2 linked regions of the Azospirillum brasilense genome follow. The protein of the gene in region 1 interacts with the protein of each later gene in a pairwise test. Links are inferred from orthologs where the notes say so. Each region holds a gene or a part of one and is shown on either strand. Other genes may lie near its edges.

Region 1 (12,050 bases):
GAGATGGAGGACGTCCGTCTGGAATTCTCCGACGATGCCCTGCGCAACATCGCCCACAAGGCGATCCAGCGGAAGACCGGCGCGCGCGGCCTGCGGTCGATCATGGAGTCGATCCTGCTCGACCCGATGTTCGATCTGCCCGGCCTGTCTGGGGTGGAGAGCATTCTGGTCAACAAGGAGGTGGTCGAGGGGCGCGCCAAGCCGCTCTACGTCCACGCCGAACGCCGCGGGGAGCAGCAGGCACCGGGTGCCTGAGTTCGTCACGGCCGATCAGTACCGGATACGGGGAAGGGCGCCTTCGGGCGCCCTTCGTCGTTTTCGGCTTTTGGAGACATCGAGGGTCTCAGCCGGGCGGCGGAACGGCCGGACCGGCATGCCGCACCGCCATACGGAATTGGGGTTCTGGCCCTTGAAGGGGGGCTATGGCTGTGCCACGTTAGAAAAAGTGCCGGTTTCCGATCCCTGTGCTCATCCCCCGAGGCGGGGGTCCTCCCAGGCCCATCCCGGGCTGACGGCGTCCCAATGAAAGAGGCCCAATCAATGTTCGAAATCCCTCGTGGTGCCCTCTATCCGGTCCTGCCGCTCCGCGACATCGTGGTTTTCCCCCACATGATCGTGCCTCTTTTCGTCGGCCGCGAGAAATCCGTGCGCGCCCTGGAAGACGTGATGAAGGACGACAAGCAGATCCTTCTCGTCACCCAGAAGAACGCCGCGCAGGACGATCCGACGCCGGCCGATATCTACAGCGTCGGCACCGTTGGGACCGTGTTGCAGCTGCTGAAGCTGCCCGACGGAACGGTGAAGGTGCTCGTGGAGGGCGGCCAGCGCGCGTCCATCACCAAGTTCGCCGAGAACGAGGATTTCTTCCAGGCCCACGCCGACCTCGTCGAGGAGAAGGTCGGGGAAAGCCAGGAGCTTGAGGCGCTGGGCCGGGCCGTCGTCTCGCAGTTCGAGCAGTACATCAAGCTCAACAAGAAGATCCCGCCGGAGGTTCTGGTCTCGATCAACCAGATCGAGGAGCCGGGCAAGCTGGCGGACACCGTCGCCTCCCACCTCGCGCTGAAGATTCCGGAGAAGCAGCAGCTCCTGGAATGCGCCACGGTGTCGGAGCGGCTGGAGCGGGTCTACGCCTTCATGGAAGGCGAGATCGGCGTCCTGCAGGTGGAGAAGCGCATCCGCAACCGCGTCAAGCGGCAGATGGAGAAGACCCAGCGCGAGTACTACCTCAACGAACAGCTCAAGGCGATCCAGAAGGAACTCGGCGAGACCGAGGACGGCCGCGACGAGTCGGCCGAGCTGGAAGAGAAGATCAACAAGACCCGCTTCTCCAAGGAAGCCCGCGACAAGGCCCTGGCCGAGCTGAAGAAGCTGCGCTCGATGAGCCCGATGTCGGCCGAAGCGACGGTGGTGCGCAACTACCTGGACTGGATGCTGTCCATTCCGTGGAAGAAGCGCACCAAGGTGAAGAAAGACCTGAAGCTCGCGCAGAAGATCCTCGACGCCGACCATTACGGCCTGGAGAAGGTCAAGGAACGCATCCTCGAGTATCTCGCGGTCCAGAACCGCATGAACAAGGTGAAGGGGCCGATCCTCTGCCTCGTTGGGCCGCCCGGCGTCGGCAAGACCTCGCTCGGCAAGTCGATCGCCAAGTCCACGGGGCGCAACTTCGTGCGCATGTCGCTGGGCGGCGTGCGGGACGAGGCCGAGGTCCGCGGCCACCGGCGCACCTACATCGGCTCGATGCCCGGCAAGGTCATCCAGGGCATGAAGAAGGCGAAGTCGTCCAACCCGCTCTTCCTGCTGGACGAGATCGACAAGCTCGGCGCCGACTGGCGCGGCGACCCGTCGTCCGCCCTGCTGGAGGTCCTCGACCCCGAGCAGAACGGCACCTTCAACGACCATTACCTGGAGGTCGACTACGACCTGTCGGACGTGATGTTCGTCTGTACGGCCAACACGATGCGCATGCCGCAGCCGCTGCTGGACCGCATGGAGATCATCCGCGTCGCCGGCTACACCGAGGATGAGAAGGTCGAGATCTCCAAGCGCCACCTCATCGAGAAGCAGGTGGAGGCCAACGGTCTGAAGAAGGGCGAGTTCGCCATCTCCGACGACGCGCTGCGCGACCTGATCCGCTACTACACGCGGGAGGCCGGCGTCCGCAGCTTGGAGCGCGAGATCGCCAACCTCTGCCGCAAGGCCGTGAAGGAGATCCTGATGAAGGGCTCCGCCGGCGCCAAGGTCTCGGTCACCCGCCGGAACCTCGACAAGTACGCCGGCGTCCGCCGCTTCCACTTTGGCGAGGCGGAACTGGAGGATCTGGTGGGCGTCACCACCGGGCTGGCCTGGACGGAAGTCGGCGGCGAACTGCTGTCGATCGAGGCGGTCAGCCTCCCCGGCAAGGGGCGGGTGACCACCACCGGCAAGCTGGGCGACGTCATGAAGGAGTCGGTCCAGGCGGCCGAAAGCTACGTCAAGTCGCGGGCCACCGCCTTCGGCATCAAGCCGACACTCTTCGAGAAGCGGGACATCCACGTCCACGTGCCCGAGGGCGCCACCCCGAAGGACGGCCCGTCGGCGGGTGTGGCGATGATCACGTCGATCGTGTCGGTCCTCACCGGCATCGCCGTCCGCAAGGACGTGGCGATGACCGGCGAGATCACCCTGCGCGGCCGGGTGCTGCCGATCGGCGGTCTGAAGGAGAAGCTGCTGGCCGCCCTGCGCGGTGGCCTCAAGCATGTGCTGATCCCCAAGGACAACGAGAAGGATCTCGCCGACATTCCGGACAACGTGAAGCGCGGCCTGGAGATCATCCCGGTCAGCACGGTCGACGATGTCCTGAAGCACGCCCTGGTCCGCGAGCTTGAGCCCATCGAATGGAAGGAGCCGGAAGCGGTCGAACCGGCGGTCGCCAAGCCGCAGCCCGACGGCGGCGGCGAGGTGCTGCGCCACTGATCGCGCCCGGCGTTTAAAGCGACGTTAAAGCGCTGCCCCGCCTCGCATCGCCCGCCCGTCTGCAATTGACGGGCGGGCGATGTCGTGTTTATCGTTTGAATGCGTGATGTTATTGGGCGGCTTTTCTTCCATTTTCTTTGCCTGACTGAGAAGGGGGGAAGTAAGTGAACAAGAACGATCTGGTGGCGCACGTCGCCGACGCCGTGGGGTTGTCCAAAACCGATGCGACCAAGGCGGTCGACGCTGTGTTCGACGGCATCGCCGACTCGCTGAAGAACGGCGAGGAGGTTCGTCTGGTCGGCTTCGGCACCTTCGCGGTCTCCGAACGCGCCGCCAGCGAGGGCCGCAACCCGCGCACCGGCGAGAAGATCGCCATTCCCGCGTCGAAACAGCCGAAGTTCAAGCCGGGCAAGACCTTGAAGGACGGGCTTAAGTGATGACGTCTTGAACGGATAAGGCATTCCGGGCATAGTGCGCGCCGGTCGGCTCAGGCTGGCCGGCTTTGCGTTGTCTGGAACGCCATCCCGGTCAACGACGCGGCGCGGGCGATTAGCTCAGCGGTTAGAGCATCTCGTTTACACCGAGAGGGTCGGGGGTTCGAAACCCTCATCGCCCACCATCGCGCCCGACTCTTCCGGCACCTCCCTTTCAAATTCGTGATTGACAGGTCAGGCGTCGGGCGGCTAGAAACCGCCCATCGGCGACGGGGCAGGGCCCTGGAAACTGCGCTGCGATCCTATGACACGGACGCCTGTTTTGCGCATTTCAAATCGCCGCGTTGCGCGGGTGTAGCTCAGTTGGTTAGAGCGCCGGCCTGTCACGCCGGAGGCCGCGGGTTCAAGTCCCGTCACTCGCGCCATTCTCTCCACCTCCCATTCTCTTTTTTGCAATGAAAACGAAGCCTTCACGGCTTTACCGGCAGGTTCGCGATCCCCATATCCGAATAGCTCGACCCGCATATCCGATAAGCCGGATAGAGAGAAGGGTCATTTAAAAAGTTTGGTAATACCAAGGACATCCGCTCATTTCCGCAGAGTGGATTCGTTGGCTGAAAGCGATTCAAAGCGCTTTCCTTGATCACGCTCTCGTCATATATTCCGCCCCGTCTGATGGGCTAATCCAAGGCATTCCAGCCACGACACCGCGCGTCGGCCGATTACGGGCCGTACCGGCGATCGTGGCGTGGGCTTATGGGAGGACCGCGGTGACCAACCCGCTGATCATTGAGTACCTTCCGATCCTGGTGTTCCTGCTGATCGGTATCGCGCTGGCCGTGGTGATGGTTGGCGCGTCTTACGTCATCAGCCCGAAGAATCCGGATTCGGAAAAGCTCTCCCCCTACGAGTGCGGCTTCGAGCCGTTCGAGGACGCCCGCACGAAGTTCGACGTGCGGTTTTACCTGGTCTCCATCCTGTTCATCATCTTCGACCTCGAGGTCGCCTTCCTGTTCCCGTGGGCCGTGGCGCTCGGGGACATCGGTCTCTTCGGTTTCTGGTCGATGATCGTGTTCCTTGGGATCCTGACCATCGGCTTCATCTATGAGTGGAAGAAAGGAGCTCTGGAATGGGAGTAGAGGCTGCCAAGCTGGCGCCGATTCCGCCCGGACCGGAACAGGACGCCTATCTCCGCGCGGTCACCGAGGAGATCCAGGAAAAGGGTTTCATCACGGCGAAGTACGAGGACGTGCTCGCCTGGGCCCGCACCGGTTCCCTGTGGCCGATGACCTTCGGTCTGGCCTGCTGCGCGGTGGAGATGATCCACGCCTACATGAGCCGGTATGACCTGGACCGTTTCGGCGTCATTCCGCGCCCCAGCCCGCGCCAGTCCGACTGCATGATCGTGGCCGGCACGCTGACCAACAAGATGGCCCCCGCGCTGCGCAAGGTCTATGACCAGATGCCGGAACCGCGCTGGGTGATCTCGATGGGCTCCTGCGCCAACGGCGGCGGGTACTATCACTATTCCTACTCGGTGGTGCGCGGCTGCGACCGGATCGTTCCGGTCGATATTTACGTGCCGGGCTGTCCTCCGACCGCGGAAGCGCTGGTCTACGGCATTCTGCAACTCCAGAAGAAGATCCGGCGCGGCAACCGCATCGCTCGCTGAATAAGAAAAAGGCAGGTCCTGGCCATGTCCGAACAGGCGTTGAAGGAACTTGGGGACCATATCGCCGCGACGCTCGGCGATGACGTCCTGAAGGTCGAGCTGAAGCTTGGCGAGCTGATGGTGACCGTTCGTCGGCCCTCGCTCATCAAGTCGCTCACCTTCCTGCGCGACGATCCGACCTGCTCGTTCGAGCAGCTGCTGGACGTCACCGCTGTGGATTGGCCGGAGCGGGAGGAACGCTTCGAAGTCGTCTACATCCTTTTGAGCTACAAGCACAATCGGCGCCTCCGCGTGAAGGTGACGACCGACGAGGATACGCCCGTGGCCTCCGCCGTGCCGGTCTACAGCGCGGCCAGCTGGTTCGAGCGTGAAACCTGGGACATGTTCGGGATCTTCTTCGCCGACCATCCGGACCTGCGCCGCATCCTGACCGACTACGGTTTCGAAGGTCACCCGTTGCGCAAAGACTTCCCGATGACGGGCTATGTCGAGTGCCGCTACGACGAGGACCAGAAGCGAGTCGTCTACGAACCCGTCCGCCTGACGCAGGATTTCCGCAGCTTCGACTTCCTGTCGCCCTGGGAAGGCATGACGAACGTGATGCTGCCCGGCGACGAGAAGGCCCAGGCCCCTGACACCGGGAGCAAGCCGTGACCATCGCCACGTCCGCACACCCCGCCGCCGGCCAGTCCGGCGGCAAGACCCAGATCAAGCCCTACACCATGAACTTCGGGCCGCAGCACCCTGCGGCCCACGGCGTGTTGCGTCTGGTGATGGAGCTGAACGGCGAAGTCGTCGAGCGCTGCGACCCGCACATCGGCCTGCTGCACCGCGGCACCGAGAAGCTGATCGAGTACAAGACCTACCTGCAGGCCGTTCCGTATTTTGATCGCCTGGACTACGTCAGCCCGATGTGCATGGAGCACGCCTATGTGCTCGGCATCGAGAACCTGCTGCAGATCAAGGCGCCGCTGCGCGCCCAGTACATCCGCGTTCTCTTCTCCGAGATCACGCGCATCCTGAACCACATCCTGTCGATCACCACCGGCGCGCTCGACGTCGGCGCGATCACCCCGGCGCTGTGGGGCTTCGAGGAACGCGAGATCCTCATGGAGTTCTACGAGCGGGTGTGCGGCGCGCGCCTGCATGCGAACTACTTCCGTCCCGGCGGCGTCGCCTGGGATCTGCCCGCTGGCCTGACCGACGACATCTGGGAGTTCACGGAGCGCTTCCCGAAGTTTGTTGACGACATTGACAATCTGCTGACGAACAATCGCATTTTCAAGCAGCGGACCGTCGACATCGGCGTCGTCACCAAGGAAGAGGCCTTCAACTGGGGCTTCACCGGCCCGATGCTGCGCGGTTCGGGCGTCGCCTGGGACCTGCGCAAGTCGCAGCCCTACGAAGTCTACGACCGCATGGACTTCGACGTGCCGGTCGGCCTGACCGGCGACTGCTGGGCGCGCTACCTCGTCCGCATGGAGGAGATGCGCCAGTCCAACCGCATGATCCGTCAGTGCCTGAAGGAGCTTCCCGACGGCCCGGTGCGCGCGGAGGAGCGCAAGGTCTCCCCGCCGCCGCGCGGCGAGATGAAGCGGTCGATGGAAGCGCTGATCCATCACTTCAAGCTCTTCACCGAGGGCTTCCACGTCCCGGCGGGCGAAACCTACACCGCCATCGAGGCGCCGAAGGGCGAGTTCGGCGTGTATCTGGTGTCGGACGGCACGAACAAGCCGTACCGCTGCAAGATCCGCGCGCCGGGCTTCGCCCACCTGCAGGGCCTCGACTTCATGTCGAAGGGCCACATGCTGGCCGACGCGGTGGCCAACATCGCGTCCATGGACATCGTGTTCGGAGAAATTGACCGATGAGCGCCCCGGCTCACGACCCGGCCAAGGAGCCGGCCTCCTTCGCCTTCACTCCGGAAAATCTGGAACGGGCGAAGGCCATCATCGCGAAGTACCCGGCGGGCAAGCAGGCCAGCGCCTGCATGCCGCTGCTCGATCTGGCCCAGCGCCAGAGCGACGGCTGGCTGCCGCGCGTCGCCATGGACGCTATCGCCGACCTGCTCGGCATGCCGCGCATCCGCGTGTACGAGGTCGCGACCTTCTACACGATGTACAACAAGACCCCGGTCGGGAAGCACGTCATCCAGGTCTGCACGACCACGCCGTGCTGGCTGCGCGGGTCCGACGACATCGTCCACACCTGCGAGCGCAAGCTGGGCATCGGCGTTGGCGAGACCACCGCGGACGGCCAGTTCACGCTGCGCGAGGTCGAGTGTTCGGGCGCCTGCGTCAACGCGCCGGTGGTCCAGATCGGCGACGACTACTATGAAGACGTCAGCCCGGAACACATGGAAAAGATCATCGACGCCCTCAAGGGCGGCGAGATCCCCAAGCACGGCTCGCAGATCGGCCGGCAGTCCTCCGAACCGGTGGGCGGCCCGACGACTCTGAAGGCCTTCACCACCACGGCCGATTGAGGGGGATGCGATGCTTCGCGACGAGGACCGCATTTTCACCAACCTGTACGGCTACCAGAGCTTCGGCCTGGACGCCGCCCGGAAGCGTGGTGACTGGGACAACACCAAGGCCCTGATCGCCCAGGGCAAGGAATGGATCATCGAGCAGGTCAAGGAATCCGGCCTGCGCGGGCGCGGTGGCGCCGGCTTCTCCACCGGCATGAAGTGGTCCTTCATGCCGAAGAACGTCACGGACAAGCCGGTCTACCTCGTCATCAACGCCGACGAGGGCGAGCCGGGCACCTGCAAGGACCGCGACATCCTGCGCCACGATCCGCACAAGCTGATCGAAGGCTGCCTGCTCGCCGGTTTCGCCATCGGCGCGTCGGCCTGCTACATCTACATCCGCGGCGAGTTCTACAACGAGGGCTCCAACGTCCAGCGCGCCATCGACGAGGCGTACGAGGCGGGGCTGATCGGCAAGAACGCCTGCGGCACCGGCTACGACTACGACATCTACATCCACCGCGGCGCGGGTGCGTACATCTGCGGCGAGGAGACGGCGCTCATCGAGTCCATCGAGGGCAAGAAGGGCCAGCCGCGCAACAAGCCGCCGTTCCCCGCCCAGGCCGGTCTCTATTCCTGCCCGACCACGGTGAACAACGTCGAATCCATCGCGGTGGTTCCGACCATCCTGCGCCGCGGCGCGGCGTGGTTCGCCGGTCTCGGCCGTCCGAAGAACACCGGCACCAAGCTCTTCTGCATCTCCGGGCACGTCAACAAGCCGTGCAACGTGGAAGAGGAGATGGGCATCCCGCTGAAGGAGCTGATCGAGAAGCACGCCGGCGGCGTGCGCGGCGGGTGGGACAACCTGCTGGCGATCATCCCCGGCGGCTCGTCGGTGCCGCTGCTGCCGAAGTCGATCTGCGACACGGTCCTGATGGACTTCGACAGCCTGCGCGACGTGCGATCGGGCCTGGGCACCGCGGCGGTGATCGTGATGGACAAGTCCACCGACGTGGTGAAGGCCATCGCCCGCCTGTCCCAGTTCTACGCCCATGAGAGCTGCGGCCAGTGCACGCCGTGCCGCGAGGGCACCGGCTGGATGAACCGCATCATGCAGCGCATGGTGACCGGCAACGCGCGCGTCGAGGAAATCGACATGCTGCTGGAGGTCACCAAGCAGATCGAGGGGCACACCATCTGCGCGCTCGGCGATGCCGCGGCCTGGCCGATCCAGGGCCTGTTCCGGCATTTCCGGCCGGAGGTCGAGCGCCGCATCCTCGACTACCGCAACGCCGCCAAGTCCTTGGCGGCCGAGTAAGGAGCCCGGTTTCCAATGCCGAAACTCACCATCGACGGGATCGAGATCGAAGTCGAGCCGGGCACCTCGATCCTGCAGGCCTGCGAACAGCTGGGCATCGAGATCCCGCGCTTCTGCTACCACGAGCGTCTGAGCGTGCCGGCGAACTGCCGCATGTGCCTCGTGGAGATGGAGCGCGCACCGAAGCCGGTGGCCGCCTGCGCCATGCCCTGCGGCGACGGGATGGTCGTCAAGACCAACACCGAGCTCGTGCACAAGGCCCGCAAGGGCGTCATGGAATTCCTGCTGATCAACCACCCGCTGGACTGTCCGATCTGCGACCAGGGCGGCGAGTGTGATCTCCAGGACCAGGCGATGGCCTACGGTTTCGACCGTGGCCGCTACGGCGAGAACAAGCGCGCCGTCCAGGACAAGTACATGGGGCCGCTGATCCGGACCGAGATGACGCGCTGCATCCACTGCACGCGCTGCATCCGCTTCGTGAACGAGATCGCCGGCGTTCCCGACCTCGGCGCGGTGAACCGCGGCGAGCATATGGAGATCACCACCTTCGTCGAGAAGGCCATCGGGTCGGAGCTGTCGGGCAACCTCGCCGACGTCTGTCCGGTGGGCGCTCTGCTGTCCAAGCCCTACGCCTTCACGGCCCGTCCGTGGGAGCTGCGCAAGACCGAGACGGTCGACGTGCTGGACGCGGTCGGTTCGAACATCCGCGTCGACACCCGCGGCCCCGAGGTGATGCGCGTCCTGCCGCGCGTCAACGAGGACGTCAACGAGGAGTGGATCGCCGACAAGACCCGCTTCGCCTATGACGGGCTGAAGCGCCAGCGTCTCGACCGCCCCTACGTCCGCAAGGACGGCAAGCTCCAGCCGGCGACCTGGGCCGAGGCCTTCCAGGCCATCGCCGCCAAGGTCAAGGGCGTTCCGGGCAACCGCATCGCCGCCATCGCGGGCGATCTGGCCGACACCGAGTCCATGCTGGCGCTCAAGGAGCTGATGGCCGGCCTCGGCTCGGCCAACATCGACTGCCGCCAGGACGGCGCCCTGTTCGACACGTCGTCGCGCGCGGGCTACCTGTTCAACAGCGGCATCGCCGGGATCGAACGGGCCGACGTCATCCTGCTGGTCGGCACCAACCCGCGTTGGGAAGCCACCATCGTCAACGCCCGCATCCGCAAGCGCTACCTGATGGGTGGCCTGAAGGTCGCGGTGATCGGCGAGGCCCGCGAGCTGACCTATCCGTACAGCCATCTCGGCACGGGAGCCGGCGCCCTGCAGCAGCTCGTCGACGGCACGCACGCCTTCGCCGACGTGCTGCGCGGCGCCAAGAACCCGATGATCATCCTCGGCGCCGGCGCCTTCCGCCGCAAGGACGGCGCTGCCGTCCAGGCCGCGGTGCGCAAGCTGGCCGAGACCTTCAACGTGGTTCAGGACGGCTGGAACGGCTTCAACGTGCTGCACACGGCGGCGTCCCGCGTCGGCGGCCTCGACATCGGCTTCCTGCCGGGCGAGGGCGGTCGCGGCACCGCCGGCATCGTCGAGGGGGCAGGGAAGGGCGAGATCGACGTGGTGTACCTGCTGGGCGCCGACGAGATCGACACCGCCGCCCTCGGCAACGCCTTCGTGGTCTACCAGGGCCATCACGGGGACAAGGGCGCCCATCGCGCCGACGTCATCCTGCCGGGCGCCGCCTACACCGAGAAGAACGCCCTCTACGTCAACACCGAGGGCCGTCCGCAGCAGGCGCGTCTCGCCACCTTCCCGCCCGGCGAGGCGCGGGAGGACTGGAAGATCCTGCGCGCCCTGTCGGAACAGCTCGGCCACAAGCTGCCCTACGACAGCCTGACGCAGATCCGTCGCCGTCTGGCCGAGGTCAACCCGGTCTTCGCGGCGGTCGGCACGGTCACGCCGGCCCCCTGGGCGCCGTTCGGCGTGGAAGGGCTGGTCGATGACTCCCCCTTCTTCTCGTCGGTCGCGAACTACTACATGACCGACCCGATCAGCCGCGCCTCGGTGACCATGGCTCGTTGCGCCGAGACGTTCGTGAAGCCCGCCGAGAGCGCTCAGGAGAGGACCGGTACCCATGGCTGAGTTCTGGAGCGGCTTCCTGCTGCCGCTGATCATCATCGTCCTCAAGATCCTGGCGATCGTCGTGCCGCTCCTGGTGGCCGTGGCCTTCATGACCTACGCCGAGCGTAAGATCATGGGCGCCATGCAGCTCCGCCAGGGTCCGAACATCGTCGGCCCGTTCGGGCTTCTGCAACCTTTCGCGGACGGCCTGAAGCTGTTCGCGAAGGAGCAGATCCTGCCGGTCGGGGCGAACCGCTTCGTCTTCTATCTGGCGCCGATGCTGACCTTCTTCCTGGCGCTGGTCGCCTGGGCGGTCATTCCCTTCGACTACGGCATGGTGCTGGCCGACATCAACGTCGGCATCCTGTACCTGTTCGCGATCTCGTCGCTGGGCGTGTACGGCATCGTGATGGCCGGCTGGGCGTCGAACTCGCGCTACGCCTTCCTCGGCGCGCTGCGCTCGGCGGCGCAGATGGTGTCCTACGAGGTCTCGATGGGCCTCGTGATCATCTCCGTGCTGCTCTGCGTCGGCTCGCTGAACCTGACGAAGATCGTCGAGGCGCAGGAGACGATCTGGTTCGCCATCCCGCTGCTGCCGATGTTCGTCATCTTCTTCATCTCGGCGCTGGCGGAAACCAACCGGTCGCCCTTCGACCTGCCGGAAGGCGAGTCGGAGCTGGTGGCCGGCTTCATGGTGGAATACAGCTCGGCCCCCTTCGCGCTCTTCTTCCTTGGCGAATACGCCAACATGATCCTGATGAGCGCGATGACCAGCATCCTGTTCCTGGGAGGCTGGCTGCCGCCGCTGCCGTTCGCGCCCTTCACCTGGATCCCCGGCCCGATCTGGTTCGCCCTGAAGATCGCCTTCTGCCTGTTCGTCTACGTGTGGGTCCGCGCGACCATGCCGCGCTACCGCTACGACCAGCTGATGCGTCTGGGGTGGAAGGTGTTCCTGCCGTTCTCGCTGCTGTGGGTCGTGCTGACGGCCGGCGTGCTGGTGACGTTCGGCTGGCTGCCGAAGTGACCGGCGCCTGAACGGACCATCGGATCGAGTTTCAAAGAGAAAGCGCGGGCGTCACCCGGAACGGGGCGCCCGCTAGGAAGGAGACGAAGAGGCCATGGCGTTCCTCGATC
Region 2 (15,306 bases), 2.5 Mb from region 1 along the record:
TGGACGCACGCACCGGCATCACGCCGCTGGACCGCCATTTCGCGGCCCTGCTGCGCAAGAGCAAGACCCCCGTCATCCTCGTTGCCAACAAGGCCGAGGGCAAGGTGGGGATGACCGGACTCTACGAGGCGTTCGAGCTTGGCCTGGGTGACCCGCTCGCGCTGTCGGCGGAGCATGGCGAGGGCATGGCCGACCTGGTCCAGGCCCTGCTGCCCTATGCCCCGCCGGAACCGGAGCCGGTCGAGACGGCGCCGGCCCCCATCAAGGGGGAGGATGGCGAGGAGCTGCCCGTCGGCGACCAGCCGGAAACCGACGAGGAGCGTGCCCGCCCGATCCAGATCGCCATCGTCGGTCGTCCGAACGTCGGCAAGTCCACCCTGCTCAACGCCCTGATCGGTGAAGAGCGCGTGCTGACCGGCCCCGAGGCCGGCATGACGCGCGATGCCATCAGCGTCGATTGGGAGTGGCGGGGCCGCAAGTTCCGGCTGGTCGACACCGCCGGCATGCGCCGTCGCGCCCGCGTCGACGCCAAGGTGGAGAAGCTGGCCGTCGCCGACGCCCTGCGCGTCGTCCGCATGGCCCAGGTCGTCCTGCTCGTGGTCGATGCCAACCAGATCCTCGACAAGCAGGACCTGACCATCGCCCGCACGGTGGTGGAGGAGGGCCGCGCCCTGGTCATCGCCCTGAACAAGTGGGACGCCGTGGACGACCGCGCCATGGCCCTGCGTCAGGTCGAGGACAAGCTCCAGGCCGCCCTGGCCCAGATCAAGGGCGTGGAGGTGGTGACCATCTCCGCGCTGCAGGGAAAGAAGCTGGACACGCTGCTCGACTCGATCCTGTCGACCTACGCGCAATGGAACCGCCGCATCCCGACGGCCCAGCTCAACCGCTGGATCGAGGGCGTGCTGGATCACCACCCGCCGCCCCTGGTCGAGGGCCGTCGCGTGAAGATCCGCTACGCCACGCAGGTGAAGACGCGCCCGCCGACCGTGGCGCTGTTCGTCAACAAGCCGCTGGACCTGCCGGAAAGCTACCAGCGCTATCTGATCGCGCATCTGCGCGAGACGTTCGACCTGCCGGGCGTGCCTGTGCGGCTGCTCCTGCGCAAGCAGAAGAATCCCTACGCGGACGATTGATCCGACAGGAGGAGGTGGAGGCCCGGTGCCACCACCCCCTCCTGTCTTTTTAGCCTTGCGCCGACACCACTTCGCCGTGGCGGGTGCAGGACGCCTCGGCCAGAGCCACGAAGGCTTCGGTCACGTCGCCCGGTTGGGCCAGCTTGGTCTGGTCCTCGCCGGGGAAGGCCTGCATGCGCAGCTTGGTCGCCACGATGCCGGGATCGACCAGATTGACGCGCAGGTTCGACGCGGCGATTTCCATCGCGTAGGTCTTCACCATCATCTCCAGCGCCGCCTTGCTGGCTCCGTACGGGCTCCAGTAGGGGTAGGGCGCGTTCGCGGCGCCCGAGGTCACGAAGATGGCGCGCCCCGCATCGGACGCGCGCAGCAGGCGGTCGAAGGAGCGGATCAGGCGGAAGTTGGCCGTGACGTTCACGTCCATCACGCGCTGCCACAGCTTCGGATCGTAATGGGCGACCGGCCCCAGCGCTTCCAGAACGCCGGCGTTGCTGACCAGGATGTCGAGCTTCCCGAAGCGCTCGAAGATCGAGTAGCCGAGCTGGTCGATCTTGTCGAACTGACGCAGGTCCAGCGGGACCAGCGTGGCGTTCCGGCCGGTGGCCTTGACGATCGCGTCGTCGGTCTCCTCCAGCCCGCCGACGGTGCGGGCAGCGAGGATGACGTGGGCGCCTTCGGCGGCGAAGCGCTTGGCGACGGCGGCGCCGATGCCGCGCGAGGCGCCGGTGATGAGGGCGGTGCGGCCGGAAAGACGGGACATGGCGGCGACTCGACGATGTTCGGTAGCGGGATTGGCAAACGGGCCGGTCCGCTGGGTTGCGGCCGGCCCGTCGCGGCGGTGGTCAGGCGGTCAGGCGCGGATGCGGACGTTCGCCTCGACCGGCGGGTGGTCCAGCGCGTCGGTCAGCGCGATGGGGTAGTCGCCGGTGAAACAGGCGTCACAGAAGGTCAGCTTCTGCGGGTCGCGGCGCTCGGCGCCCATGGCCCGGTAGAGGCCGTCCAGGGAGATGAAGGCGAGGCTGTCGGCCTGGATGAAGTCGCGCATCTCCTCCACCGACATGCGGTGGGCGAGCAGCTTGCTCTGCTCCGGCGTGTCGATGCCGTAGAAGCAGGGGTGCGAGGTCGGCGGGCTGGAGATGCGCATGTGCACCTCCTTCGCCCCGGCGGCGCGCACCATTTCGACGATCTTCTTGGAGGTCGTGCCGCGCACGATGCTGTCGTCCACCAGCACCACCCGCTTGCCCTCGATCATGGCGCGGTTGGCGTTGTGCTTCAGCTTCACGCCCAGATGACGGATCTGGTCGGTCGGCTCAATGAAGGTGCGGCCGACATAGTGGTTGCGGATGATGCCCAGCTCGAAGGGCACGCCGCTCTGCGTGGCGTAGCCGAGGGCCGCCGGCACGCCGCTGTCCGGAACCGGCACCACGACGTCGGCCTCGATCCCCGATTCGCGGGCCAGCTCGGCGCCGATCCGCTGGCGGGCGTTGTAGACGGAGGAGCCCTCCATCACGCTGTCGGGCCGTGCGAAGTAGATGTATTCGAAGATGCAGAAGCGGCGGCCCTGCGGCTGGAAGGGGCGCAGGCTCTGCACGCCCTGGTCGTTCAGCACAACCATCTCGCCCGGCTCGACGTCGCGCACATAGTCGGCGCCGACAATGTCCAGGGCGCAGGTCTCGCTGGTCACGATGTAGGTGTCGCCCAGCTTGCCCAGAACCAGCGGGCGGACGCCCAGCGGGTCACGCACGCCGATCACCTCGTTCGGGGTCAGCGCCACCAGGGAGAAGGCGCCTTCGACCTGCCGCACCGCCTCGATCAGCCGGTCGACCGGCGAACCGCCGCGGGCGATGGCCATCAGATGGACGATGGTCTCGGTGTCGGTGGTGGACTGGAACAGGCAGCCGCGGCGGACAAGCTGGCGGCGCAGCGTGTGAGCGTTGGTCAGGTTGCCGTTGTGGGCCAGCGCGAAGCCGCCGAATTCGAAGTCGGCGTAGAGCGGCTGGACGTTGCGGATCGTCGTGTCGCCGGTGGTGGCGTAGCGGACGTGGCCGATGGCCTGCGGGCCCTTCAGCTTGCCGATGATCGCTTCCGACGAGAAGTGATCGCCGACGAGGCCCAGCGTGTGCTCCAGATGGAAGCGGTCGCCGTCGTGGCTGACGATGCCGCAGGCTTCCTGGCCGCGATGCTGCAGCGCGTGCAGGCCGAGCGCGGTGATGGCCCCCGCCTGCGGATGGCTGTGGATGCCGAACACGCCGCACTCCTCGCGCAGCTTGTCGTCGTCGAACGGATGCGTCGTCAGCATCGGAAGATCCTCGTCATACACAGCATCACCAAAGGGCATTGCCCCGGCGGCCTCTTTGCCAGCGGGGCGTTACTCACAGGCACTCTGCACCATGCGGCGTTCAGCGTGCGTTCTGGATCAGTCGCTCAAGGTCGCCGCGGTCCCGGTCCTTATAACCGGTATCGGATTGCGACGCACCACCGGTCTTCGGCGCTCCGGGAACCGGCGTGGACAGGCGGTCCAGCGCCTCCTTGGCCTCCACCGCCTGCCGCGCGCGTTCCCGCGCCATGTCCATCTGGCCCAGCCCGTCCTTGCGCAGCGACTCCGGCATCACCTCGTAGATCATGGAGGCGCCGGACACCAGCATCGGCCGGGTCTTGGCGCTCTGCAGCCAGGCCGGATGCTCCGCCGGGTTCGGCACCAGCCAAGCGAAGAAGAGATAGGCCACCGAGGCGAGGATTGCACCCTTCAGGAGGCCGAAGACGAAGCCCAGCGAGCGGTCGAGCGCCGAAAGGCCGGAATTCTGCACCCCGCGCGACACGACGCGGCCCAGGATTGTCAAAACCACAAGGCTGACGACGAACAGCGCCACCGCCGACGCGGCGTAGGCGGCCATCTCGACGTGGATGTAGGTCTGCGCGATGGGCAGGACGTGGGGCAGGGCGTTCAGCGTGATCAGCGCCGCACCGACCCAGGCGGCGACCGACAGCACCTCGGCGACCATGCCGCGGGTGAAGGCCAGCAGGGCCGACAGCAGAAGCACCACGATGACGGCCAGATCCGCCGGGTTGATCGGGAAGGTGTCCATAACGCCGCTACGCCTCGTGCGCTTTCGCTTCAGATGCTCGTGTCAAATCAGACGCTTCAATCCCGGCCGCGCGGCGGGCGGGACCCCGATCCGGCCTGGAACAGCGGCAGCAGTTCGCTGAGCTGCTGCAGCTCGACCGATTTCAGGCCGGTGTCGCCGCGCCCCGGTTTCTTGCCGTTCCGTCTAGCCGGAAAGATCGCTGTTGAAAACCCCAGCTTCGCGGCTTCCTTCAGCCGGGCGTCGCTTTGGCCCACGGCGCGCACCTCGCCCGACAGGCCGATCTCGCCAAAGACCACGGCGTCGGCGGGCACCGGCTCCCCGGTCAGGGAGGAGACGAGCGCCGCGGCGACCGCGAGGTCCGCCGCCGGCTCGGTGATGCGCAGCCCGCCGGCCACGTTCAGATAAACGTCGTTTGCGCCGATCTGCACGCCGCAGCGCGCCTCCAGCACCGCCAGGACCATGGCGAGCCGCGCCGAGTCCCAGCCAACCACCGCCCGCCGCGGCGTGCCGAGCGGGGAGGGGGCGACCAGCGCCTGGACCTCGACCAGCACCGGGCGGGTGCCCTCCATGCCGGCGAAGACCGCGGCGCCCGACACGTCGCCGCGCCGTTCCGCCAGGAACAGGGCGGAGGGGTTGGCGACCTCGCCCAGCCCGCCGTCGGTCATCTCGAACACGCCGATCTCGTCCGTCGCGCCGAAGCGGTTCTTCACCGCGCGCAGGATGCGGAACTGGTGGCCGCGCTCGCCTTCAAAATAGAGCACCGTGTCCACCATGTGCTCCAGCACGCGGGGGCCGGCGATGGTGCCTTCCTTGGTGACGTGGCCGACCAGCAGCAGGACGCAGCCGCGCCGCTTGGCGACGCGGATCAGCTCCTGCGCGCTCGCCCGGACCTGGGCGACAGTGCCGGGGGCGCTGTCCAGATTGTCCACATACATGGTCTGGATCGAGTCGATCACGACCACCTCCGGCCCGTCGGTGCCGTCGAGCGAGGCGACGATGTCGCGCACGCTGGTCGCCGAGGCGAGCTGGACCGGCGCGGCGGCACAGCCCAGGCGGACGGCGCGCAGCCGCACCTGATCCACCGCCTCTTCGCCGGAGACGTAGGCGCAGCGGTGTTCCTGCGACAGCCGGGCCATGGCCTGGAGGAGAAGGGTCGATTTGCCGATGCCGGGATCGCCGCCGATCAGGATCGCCGATCCGGGGACGAGGCCGCCGCCGCAGACGCGGTCGAATTCCTCGATGCGGGTCATGCGGCGCGGCGGCGCCTCGCTGGACCCGGCCAGTCCCACGAAGTCCAGCCGGCGCCCGCGCGCCACGCCCAATCCCTTGGGGGCGGCTTCCGGGGCGGCTTCCTCGACGAGGGTGTTCCATTCGCCGCAGGCGTCGCAGCGGCCCGCCCATTTCGGGAAGGACGCGCCGCAAGCCTGACAGACATAGCGGGTGGTTGGCTTTGCCAAAGGTCTAGCGATTGGTTGGAGCGGCAGCGCCCCACATATAGCAAGCTGACGTTCTAAATCCTATGGCAGAGGTGATAAAAAGCTGGGGCTTTTCTCGGCCGTTCCGGTGATAGGTTCTGTCCCGGAATTCATGATGAACAACGGATGTGAGGTGACACGGTGGCGGACAAGGACGCGCGGAAGATCCCGCTGCACGGCCCGGAGGAGTTCGAGGCGATCCGCAAGGCCGGGCGGCTGGCCGCGGCGACGCTCGACCACATCACGCCCCAGGTGGTGCCGGGGGTCAGCACGGGCCATCTGAACCGGCTGATCGAAACCTTCATGCGGGACAACGGCGCCATCCCCGCGACCCTCGGCTATCACGGCTATCCGGCGGCGAGCTGCATCTCGCCGAACCATGTGGTGAATCACGGCATTCCGTCCGACGACAAGACGCTGGTCGACGGCGACATCGTGAACGTTGATGTGACGGTGATCCTGGACGGCTGGTACGGCGACACCAGCCGCATGTTCTTCGTCGGCGACAAGATCGGGGTGAAGGCGCGCAAGCTGGTCGACATCACCTACAAGGCGATGATGGCCGGCATTGCGCAGGCCAAGCCGGGCAACCATCTGGGCGACATCGGCCACGCCATCCAGACCCTGGCCGAATCCCACCGCTACGGCGTGGTGCGCGACTTCGGCGGGCACGGCATCGGGCGGGTGTTCCACGACGCGCCCCATGTCGACCATTTCGGCAAGCGCGGCACCGGGGTTCTGCTGGTTCCGGGCATGGTCTTCACCATCGAGCCGATGCTCAACGCCGGCAAGCCGGACGTGAAGATCCTGTCGGACGGCTGGACCACCGTCACCCGCGACCGCTCCCTGTCCGCCCAGTTCGAGCATCAGGTCGGGATCACCGAGACGGGCTGCGAGATCTTCACCCTGTCCCCGGCGGGCTTCACCCAGCCGCCCTATGGAACCGTCGCCGGGGCCGTCGCGGCATGAGCGGAGACCTGAAGCCCTGGACGGTCCTGGAGCGCCGGACCCTGCTCGACGCCGGACCTTTCCTGAAGGTGCACGCCGAGACCGTCGAGACGCCGGAGGGCCGGCGGGTGGAGAATTTCTATCAGGTCGAGCAGACCGATTTCGTGCTGATGTTCGTCGAGGACGAGGCCGGGCGCGTGCTGATGCTGCGCACCTACAAGCACGGCCCGCGCCGCGTCAGCCAGACCTTCCCCGCCGGGGCGCTGGACCCCGGTGAGGAACCGCTGGCCGCGGCGAAGCGGGAGTTGCTGGAGGAAACCGGCTACGCCGCGGAAGACTGGACCGCGCTCGGTTCCTACGTGGTGCAGGGCAACCAGCGCGGCTGCGTCTGCCACATGTTCCACGCCCGCAACGCCCGGAAAGTGGCCGAGGCGGACTCCGGAGACCTGGAGGAGATGCGGTTGGAATTGCTGACCCGCGCGGAGCTGATCGCCGCGGCGGCAGAGGGCGATTACGCCCTGCTGCCGGTCATCGCCATACTGGGCGCCGTCCTGCTGCCGGAACTGCGCGACAGCCTCGCGCGGTCGGCGGCGCGTCCGGCGCCCTGAGCGTCACTTCCCGTCGGTCGGGCCGGCGAAGAAATGGGCGAGCGCGTCGGCGGCTTCGAGCGACAGCTGGTTGTCGTTCTTGAGGAGCTGCTCGTGGGCGTTCTTGATGGTCTGCACCGTTTCTTCGTTGGTCAGCAGCCCCTTGGCCTGGAGCGTCTCCAGAATCTTGGCGCTCAGCATGAAGCTCGCGAAGGCCAGTCCGTTCGTGGTGATGTCCGCCATGCTCGTCTCTCCGATGGGATACCGGCCAATGGCGGCCGGCGTTCTTTGTGGCCGACCCTACCGGGCGGCAGGTTAATTTTGCACGAACCGGGGATGCGGCGTTTTACAGCGCCCGCACCTGCATCTTGATCGGCCCTTCGCCCCGGCCATGGACGAACTGGTCCACATAGGGGTTGCCGGAATGGTCGATGTCGTTGGCGTGGCCAGTCCAGATGATCCGGCCCTGGTAGATCATCGCCACGCGATCGGCGATCTTGCGAGCCGAGGCCATGTCGTGGGTGATGGTCACGGCGGTGGCGCCGAGATCCTTCACGCACTTCACGATCAGCTCGTTGATCACGTCGGCCATGATCGGGTCGAGACCGGTCGTCGGCTCGTCGAAGAAGATGATCTCCGGCTCGTCGGCGATGGCGCGGGCGAGGCCGACGCGCTTCTGCATGCCGCCCGACAGCTCCGACGGGAACAGCTCGCCCACCTCCGGACCGAGGCCGACCGCGCCCATCTTGGCGATGGCGATGTCCTTGGCCTTGGCGCGCGGCATGTGCTCGCCCTGGATCAGGCCGAAGGCGACGTTCTCCCAGACCTTCAGGCTGTCGAACAGGGCGGCGCCCTGGAACAGCATGCCGAACTTGTGCAGCAGCTTCTCGCGCTCGCGCGGGCGCAGCTTCGTCGTCTCCTCGCCGTCGACGCGGATGGAGCCGCTGTCCGGCGACAGCAGGCCGAGGATGCATTTCAGCATGACCGACTTGCCGGTGCCCGACCCGCCGATGACCACCAGCGACTCGCCGCGCCCGACCTCCAGGTCGATGCCGTTCAGCACGACCTTGGGTCCGAACGCCTTGTGCACGTTCTTCAGCGCGATCTTCGGCGGATGAGCGGGGGGAACCTGCGACATGGACTCGCTCATTGCTCTGCGCTCACTTCGTCGAGAAGAAGATGCCGGTGATGAGGTAGTTCCACACCAGGATCAGGATGGAGGCCGACACCACCGCGTTGGTCGTCGCCGCACCCACACCCTGGGCGCCGCCGCGCGAATGGTAGCCGTGGTAGCAGCCCATCAGCGAGACCATGAACCCGAACACCGCCGCCTTGACGAGGCCGGAGATCACGTCGACCGGCTCCAGGAACTCCCAGGTCCGGCCGATGTAGGAGGCCGGGTTGAAGTCCAGCCGGTAGACGCCGACCAGGAAGCCGCCGAACACGCCGATGATGTCCGCCACCAGCACCAGCAGCGGCAGCATGGCCAGCCCGGCGATCAGGCGCGGCGCCACCAGATACTTGAAGGGGTTGGTCGACAGGGTCGACAGCGCGTCGATCTGCTCGGTCACGCGCATGGTGCCGATCTCGGCGGCCATGGCGGCGCCGATGCGCCCGGCGACCATCAAGCCGCCCAGCACCGGCCCCAGTTCCCGCGTCACCGACAGGGCGACCACCGTGGCGATGGCGCCCTCCGCCTGGAAACGGGAAAAGCCGGAATAGCTCTGCAGCGCCAGCACCATGCCGGTGAACAGCGCGGTCAGCCCGACCACCGGCAGCGAGTAATAGCCGATGTCGATCATCTGGCGCAGGATCTGCCGCGGGTAGAACGGCGGGCGCACGCAGTGCGACAGGGCGGCGCCGGTGAACATGGCGAGCTTTCCGGTGGCTTCCAGAAAGATCAGGAAGGCCCGTCCGGTGGCGGCAAGGAAACCCATCAAGCGACCTCAGGCGGCGGCGGGTCGCGGTAGACCCTGTGGTAACGCGCGCCCAGCGAGGTCAGGATCTCGTAACCGATGGTGCCGCCCTCGCTCGCCACGGTGTCCACCGGGCGGTTCGGGCCGATCAGCTCCACCAGCCCGCCGGGCGTCACCGCCTCGTCGGGAAGGTGGCTGACATCCACCGTCACCAGATCCATCGAAACACGCCCAACCACCGGAGCGGCCACGCCATTGACGAAGACATGGCCGCGCCCGCTGAGCGAACGCAGATATCCGTCGGCATAACCCACTGCGATGGTTGCGATTTTTCCTCTCGCCGCAACGCGGTGCGTGGCACCGTAGCCAACGGTCATAGGGCTGTCAACGTTGCGCACCTGAAGCAGCCGGGCGTCGAGCCGGATCGTGTCCCGCATCGGGTTCGCCGCGGCGGGCGTCGGATTGACGCCGTAGAGCGCGCAGCCGGGCCGCACAAGGTCGAAATGAAAGGCCGTTCCGTGGAAGATCCCGGAGGAATTGGCGAAACTCGCCTCGGCCGCGGGCAGGCGCCCGATCGCCGAACGGAAACGCCCGAGCTGCTGGCTGTTCATCACCGAGTCTTCGTCGGCGCAGGCGAGGTGGGTCATCCAGACCCGGACGTCCACCCCCTCCAGCCGGGAGAGGTCGCCGACCAGCGTGTCCAGCTCGTCCGGACCGAGCCCGAGTCGGTTCATGCCGGTGTCAATGTGGACGACGGCGGGCAGGGCCGTTCCCTGCGCCCGGGCGTGGGCCTGCCACGCCGCGATGTCGCCCAGATGGTTCAGCACCGGCAGGATGCGCCGGGCCGTGAAGTCCGGCGCGGTGCCGGCGGGCAGGCCGCCCAGCGACAGCACGCGGGCCTCCGCCGGCGCCACGGCGCGCACGGCCAGCGCCTCCTCGAACTGGGCGACCACGAAGGTCCGGCAGCCGGCGGCGGCGAGCGCCGGAACGACGCGCTCCACCCCCAGGCCATAGGCGTTCGCCTTGACCACGGCGGCGCATTCCGCCGGGGCCACCCGGTCGCGGAGCTGCGTCCAGTTGGCGACCACGGCGCCGAGGTCGATGGTCAGGACGGCGCCGGAGCGGGCCAGCGGATCACTACTCAGTGGGGCCGAAGTCATGGGTCGTGTCGAGGTCGCCGAATTTCGTGAACTGTCCGTCGAAGAACATGCGGACGCTGCCGATCGGGCCGTGGCGCTGTTTGGCGATGATCGCCTCCGCGGTGTTGTGCACCTCGGCGTAGCGCTTCTGCCAGTTGGCGTAGCGGTCGTTGTACTTGTCCTCCGTCTCCTCCGGCCGGCGGGCCGGCTCGGCGCGCTCAAGATAGTACTGTTCGCGGTAAACGAACATCACCACGTCGGCGTCCTGCTCGATGGAGCCCGATTCGCGCAGGTCGGCGAGCTGCGGCCGTTTGTCCTCGCGCATTTCCACCGCGCGGCTGAGCTGGGACAGGGCCAGCACCGGCACCTCCAGCTCCTTGGCGATGGCCTTCAGGCCGCGCGTGATCTCCGAGATTTCCTGCACGCGGTTCTCGTTGCCCTTGGTCGAGCCGCCGCGCAGCAGCTGGAGATAGTCGACCACCACCATGCCCAGCCCGTGCGTGCGCTTCAGCCGGCGGCAGCGGGTGCGCACCGCGGCGATGGTCAGGGCCGGCGTGTCGTCCACGAAGAAGGGGACGCGGCTGAGCTCCTGGCTGGCCGCGACGAACTTCGGGAAGTCGCTGTCCTTGATCTCGCCGCGGCGGATCTTGTCGCCCGACACCTCGGCCTCGCCGGCCAGGATACGGGTGGCGAGCTGTTCCGCCGACATTTCCAGCGAGAAGAAGCCGACCGGCGCGCCCTCGCCGCCGTTGGTGCGCATGTGCGCCTTGGCGGCGTTGAAGGCGATGTTGGTGGCCAGCGCCGTCTTGCCCATGGAGGGGCGCCCGGCCAGGATGATGAGGTCCGACGGGTGCAGGCCGCCCAGCTTGCGGTCCATGTCGCGCAGGCCGGTGGTCACGCCGGTGACGTGGCTGGACCGGCGGAAGGCCGTCTCCGCGGTGGCGATGGCTGCCTTCAGCGACTCGGAGAAGGCGATGAAGCCGCCGCGCACGTCGCCGGTCGAGGCGAGGTCGAAGAGCTGCTTCTCCGCCGTCTCGATCTGGTCCATGGCGTCGATGTCGAGGTCGTGCTGATACGCCTCGTTCACCATGTCCGTGCCGACCTCGATCAGCTGCCGGCGCAGGAACAGGTCATGGATCGTCTTGCCGTAATCGCCGGCGTTGACCACCGTCACCACGTTGGCGGCGAGCTGCGCCAGATAGCCGGCGCCACCGTCCGGGGCCAGTTCGACGTCGTTGTCGAAATAGGCCTTCAGCGTCACCGGGTTGGCGATCTGGCCGCGCTCCACCATCTTGGCGATGGCCGAGAAGATGCGCTGGTGCGCCGGGTCGTAGAAATGCTCGGCGCGCAGGAACTCGCCGACCTTCTCATACGCCTTGTTGTTCACCAGGATGGCGCCGAGGAGCGCCTGTTCAGCCTCCTCGTTGTGCGGCGGCGTGCGGTATTCCGCCGTCGGCTTCGCGGCACCGGCACGGGACAGCCCGCCGTCGAGGGGGCGCGGCTCGAAAAGCTGGGTGGTCTTGTCATCCATGACGGCACTTTAGCAAAGGGCGGGGCGCAAAGCTGTGCGATCGGGGTAAATCTACCCACATTCCTGTGAGTAACTTTTGCCCACAGCCGGTTAAAGCTGGGGGTAAGTCGGAAACAGGGCATTGTATCAATGTCTTCATGACTCGCCAAAGCTGTGGGTCGATGCGGCGCGGGCACCTCTGGTCACACGTTGTTCGCGCCGACGTTCCGCCCCGTCCGCAAGGGCGGCGGCACGGCCTCGGCCAAGGCCGTTTCGGTGCGCTGCATGTAGTCGCGGACGAGCGGAACGGCGCCCAGCGAGCGCGCCAGCTGCATCTGGAAAACCATGTGCCCCTGGTAGCGGAAGCTGATTTCGGCCCCCGCCAGATAGAATTCCCACATCCTGCAGAAGCGCTCGTCGTACATTGCGCGGGCCTCCTCCCGCCGGGCCGCGAAGCGCTCCCGCCAGTGGCGCAGCGTCTCGGCGTAATGGAGGCGCAGGATCTCGATGTCGGTGTTCCACAGCCCGGCCTTCTCCACCGCCGGGATCACCTCCGACAGGGCGGGCGAATAGCCGCCGGGAAAGATGTACTTGCGGAACCAAGGGTTGGTGGAACCCGGCCCGTCCGACCGGCCGATGGAGTGAAGCAACGCCACCCCGTCCTCGGCCAGCAGGTCGCGCAGTTTGGCGAAGAAGGCCGGGTAATGGGGCGCGCCGACATGCTCGAACATGCCGACCGAGACGATGCGGTCGAAGCGCCCTTCCATTTGCCGGTAGTCGCGCAGTTCGAAGCGGACCTGACCGGCCAGCCCGGCATGGGCCGCCCGCTCCCGCGCCACCGCGAGCTGTTCGCGGGACAGGGTGATTCCGGTGACCTGGGCGCCGGTCATGCGGGCGAGATAGAGCGCCATGCCGCCCCAGCCGCAGCCGATGTCCAGGACGCGCATGCCCGGCTGAAGCAGCAGCTTCGCCGCGATGTGCCGCTTCTTGGCGTCCTGGGCCTCGTCCAGCCCGGTGTCCGGGGTGGGGAAGTAGGCGCAGGAATATTGCAGGTCGCGGTCGAGGAACAGCTCGAAGAAGGACCGTGACAGGTCGTAGTGATGGGCCACGTTGCGCCGCGACCGCCGCAAGGGATTGCTCTGCTGGATGAGCCGCAGCGCGGGGGAGAGGGCTTCCCTCAGGTTGCCCAGAACGCCCTGGACATTGTCCGTCCCCGCGCTCAGCAGCGCCAGGAAATCATAGACGGAGCCGCCTTCAATGGTCAGGCGGCCGTCCATGTAGGCCTCCCCGAATCGCAGCCGCGGATTCATCACGAGGTCGCGGTGCAGCGCCTTGTCGTGCAGACGCAGGGTGAGGGACGGGATGCCGACCCCCACCCGGTGCCTCCGCCCATCGGCGCCGACGATGTCCAGGGCGCCGGCGGTCAGGGCCGGGCTGAGCAGGCCGGCAAGCAGCATCGCGCATCTCCCCATCCGTCGAACACGACTCGGTCTGGACGTTCGCCGCGAGCGAATCACCAGGAACGAGAGTCGGAGTTCGGAGCGGGGAGAGGCAACCCGCCGGACGAGGCAGGGGGCGGGGCGTCCGGCGCATCCGGATGGGGGAGGGCGGATGACTGGGGGCGCCAAAAGCGGAAAAGCCGCCTCGCCCCTTTCGGGGGCGGGCGGCTTCCGGACGAGCGGACTGGTCTCGTTGAGCGGGCGGTCAGCCCTCCTCGGAAACCTCGGCCTCGGCGGCCTCGGGGGCCTCCTCGATCTCGTCCTCGTCGTCGCGCAGGTCGGCCGCGGTGACCATGCCACCACGGGACAGCTGCAGCTCGGCCTCTTCCTGCGAGCGGGCGACGTTCACCGTGACGGAGACGCTCACCTCGGGGTGCAGGACGACGCGCAGCTTGAACAGGCCCAGCGTCTTGATCGGGGTCTCGATCGACACCTGCTTGCGGTCGACCTTGTAGCCGGCGGCGTCAAGGGCGTCCGCGACGTCGCGCGGCGTCACCGAACCGTACAGCACGCCGGTCTCGCCGGCCTGACGGATCACGACGACCGTCACGTCGTTCATCTTGGCGGCAACCTGCTCGGCGTCCTTGCGGCGCTCCAGGTTGACGGCCTCCAGGTGGGCCTTCTGCTTCTCGAAGAACGCCATGTTCGCCTTGGTGGCGCGCATGGCCTTCTTCTGCGGCAGCAGATAGTTGCGGGCGAAGCCGGGACGCACCTTCACGACCTGGCCCATCTGGCCGAGCTTCTCGACCCGCTCCAGCAGAATAACTTCCATCACTCGTCCTCCTGATCGGGGCCGGCGGGCCGGAGACGGCGACGCAGCCCAATCCATTGCTCGATCATGCCAAGACCGACCATCAGCACGATCGGCCAACCGAAAAGAAACAGGAACATGTAGAACCCGATGAGGATCGGCAGCTTGGCCGACCGGCTTCGGGCGAACACATGCACCACCGAAAGCCCGGCAAAGGCGAATGGCAAGGCCAGGATCAGCGCGGCGTTGACCGCGAGGAACCCGACCGGGTCCGACGCCAGCGAGGCCGTCACCATGGCCAGCAGGAACGCGGTGGCGAGCCACCGGGGCAGTTCCAGGTCGTCCAGCCGCATGGCGGGGCGCTTGTTGCGGCCGAACCGCATCAGCACGCCCTGCGCCAGGGCTCCGTTGACGATCGTCATGACGAGCCATGAGATCACCGCGAAGCCCGGCAACACCTCGGCCATCCAGATGTCCTGCGGGTCCGGGGCCTGATGGCCCTGCGCGGAGAACATCTGGTCCGCCATGCGGCCCAGCGTTTCCCGCACCGCGCCCTCCAGCCCGCCGGGCTGATCGAGCGTCAGAACCGCGGCGCCCAGAAGGCCCGCCAGTCCCATTCCGGTCAGCGCCATCAGGAGCCGGCCCGGAGGATACCATTCCACACCCCCGTCGGGAGCCGCCCGCGCCAGCAGCGCCTGCCGCACCACCAGGATGACCGGGACAGCCGCGGTCACCAGATAGGCGAGAGACACCAGGACGCTGGACGACACCGCCAGGACCGCCACCGTCCCCGCCGCACCGGCGAGTAGGGAGGCGGTGGAGCCGAGCCACAGTCCCGCGAGGAACAGCGGCAGCGGCGCCAGATAGCCCAGGATCAGCGCCCCGAACCCGCCGAACAGGACGGCGAGATAGAAGAAAGCGCTGACCACGCCGACACCGATGGCAGCCGCCAGAGGGGCGGCCAGGGGCGAGGCCATGGGATTACCTTTGCCTGTTGTCCGTTTTGATCCTTACTTCACCACGTAGGGAAGCAGGGCCAGGAAACGGGCGCGCTTGATGGCGCGGGCGAGTTCGCGCTGCTTCTTCGCGGAAACCGCGGTGATGCGGCTCGGCACGATCTTGCCACGCTCGGAGATGAAGCGGGACAGGAGCTTGACGTCCTTGTAGTCGATCGCCGGGGCGTTCGCGCCCGAGAACGGGCAGGTCTTGCGGCGGCGGAAGAACGGACGGCGGGGACCGCCACCGGTGCGGGCCGGAGC

What was found.
Region 2: the proteins of lon (region 1) and rplI interact in binary tests that used the Escherichia coli proteins (3 or more experiments, as listed by UniProt). The link is inferred for Azospirillum brasilense from one-to-one orthologs.

Annotation. Positions count from the first base shown.
Region 1 is NZ_CP032345.1:2,723,333-2,735,382, forward strand. What follows is about bases 202-3,247. They hold lon (endopeptidase La), read left to right. Parts: upstream 202-540; coding sequence 541-2,955; downstream 2,956-3,247. Other genes in these bases: clpX (ATP-dependent Clp protease ATP-binding subunit ClpX), read left to right, coding at 202-255; D3869_RS12995 (HU family DNA-binding protein), read left to right, coding at 3,120-3,247. Outside these bases: more of clpX, read left to right, coding at 1-201; more of D3869_RS12995, read left to right, coding at 3,248-3,392; D3869_RS13010 (NADH-quinone oxidoreductase subunit A), read left to right, coding at 4,160-4,528; D3869_RS13015 (NuoB/complex I 20 kDa subunit family protein), read left to right, coding at 4,519-5,061; D3869_RS13020 (NADH-quinone oxidoreductase subunit C), read left to right, coding at 5,086-5,715; D3869_RS13025 (NADH-quinone oxidoreductase subunit D), read left to right, coding at 5,784-6,932; NADH-quinone oxidoreductase subunit NuoE, read left to right, coding at 6,929-7,546; NADH-quinone oxidoreductase subunit NuoF, read left to right, coding at 7,557-8,849; NADH-quinone oxidoreductase subunit NuoG, read left to right, coding at 8,865-10,937; NADH-quinone oxidoreductase subunit NuoH, read left to right, coding at 10,930-11,940; NADH-quinone oxidoreductase subunit NuoI, read left to right, coding at 12,035-12,050.
Region 2 is NZ_CP032345.1:182,637-197,942, reverse strand. The notes cover bases 12,286-15,239. They hold rplI (50S ribosomal protein L9), read right to left. Parts: upstream 14,069-15,239; coding sequence 13,502-14,068; downstream 12,286-13,501. Other genes in these bases: rpsR (30S ribosomal protein S18), read right to left, coding at 15,058-15,239; D3869_RS00925 (DUF2232 domain-containing protein), read right to left, coding at 14,068-15,024; D3869_RS00935 (SAM-dependent methyltransferase), read right to left, coding at 12,286-13,254. In the rest of the region: ribosome biogenesis GTPase Der, read left to right, coding at 1-1,136; D3869_RS00990 (SDR family NAD(P)-dependent oxidoreductase), read right to left, coding at 1,186-1,896; purF (amidophosphoribosyltransferase), read right to left, coding at 1,987-3,435; D3869_RS00980 (CvpA family protein), read right to left, coding at 3,536-4,222; DNA repair protein RadA, read right to left, coding at 4,279-5,679; map (type I methionyl aminopeptidase), read left to right, coding at 5,839-6,666; D3869_RS00965 (NUDIX hydrolase), read left to right, coding at 6,663-7,253; D3869_RS00960 (hypothetical protein), read right to left, coding at 7,257-7,475; D3869_RS00955 (ABC transporter ATP-binding protein), read right to left, coding at 7,579-8,370; D3869_RS00950 (MlaE family ABC transporter permease), read right to left, coding at 8,393-9,169; alr (alanine racemase), read right to left, coding at 9,169-10,308; D3869_RS00940 (replicative DNA helicase), read right to left, coding at 10,286-11,818; more of D3869_RS00935, read right to left, coding at 12,001-12,285; more of rpsR, read right to left, coding at 15,240-15,306.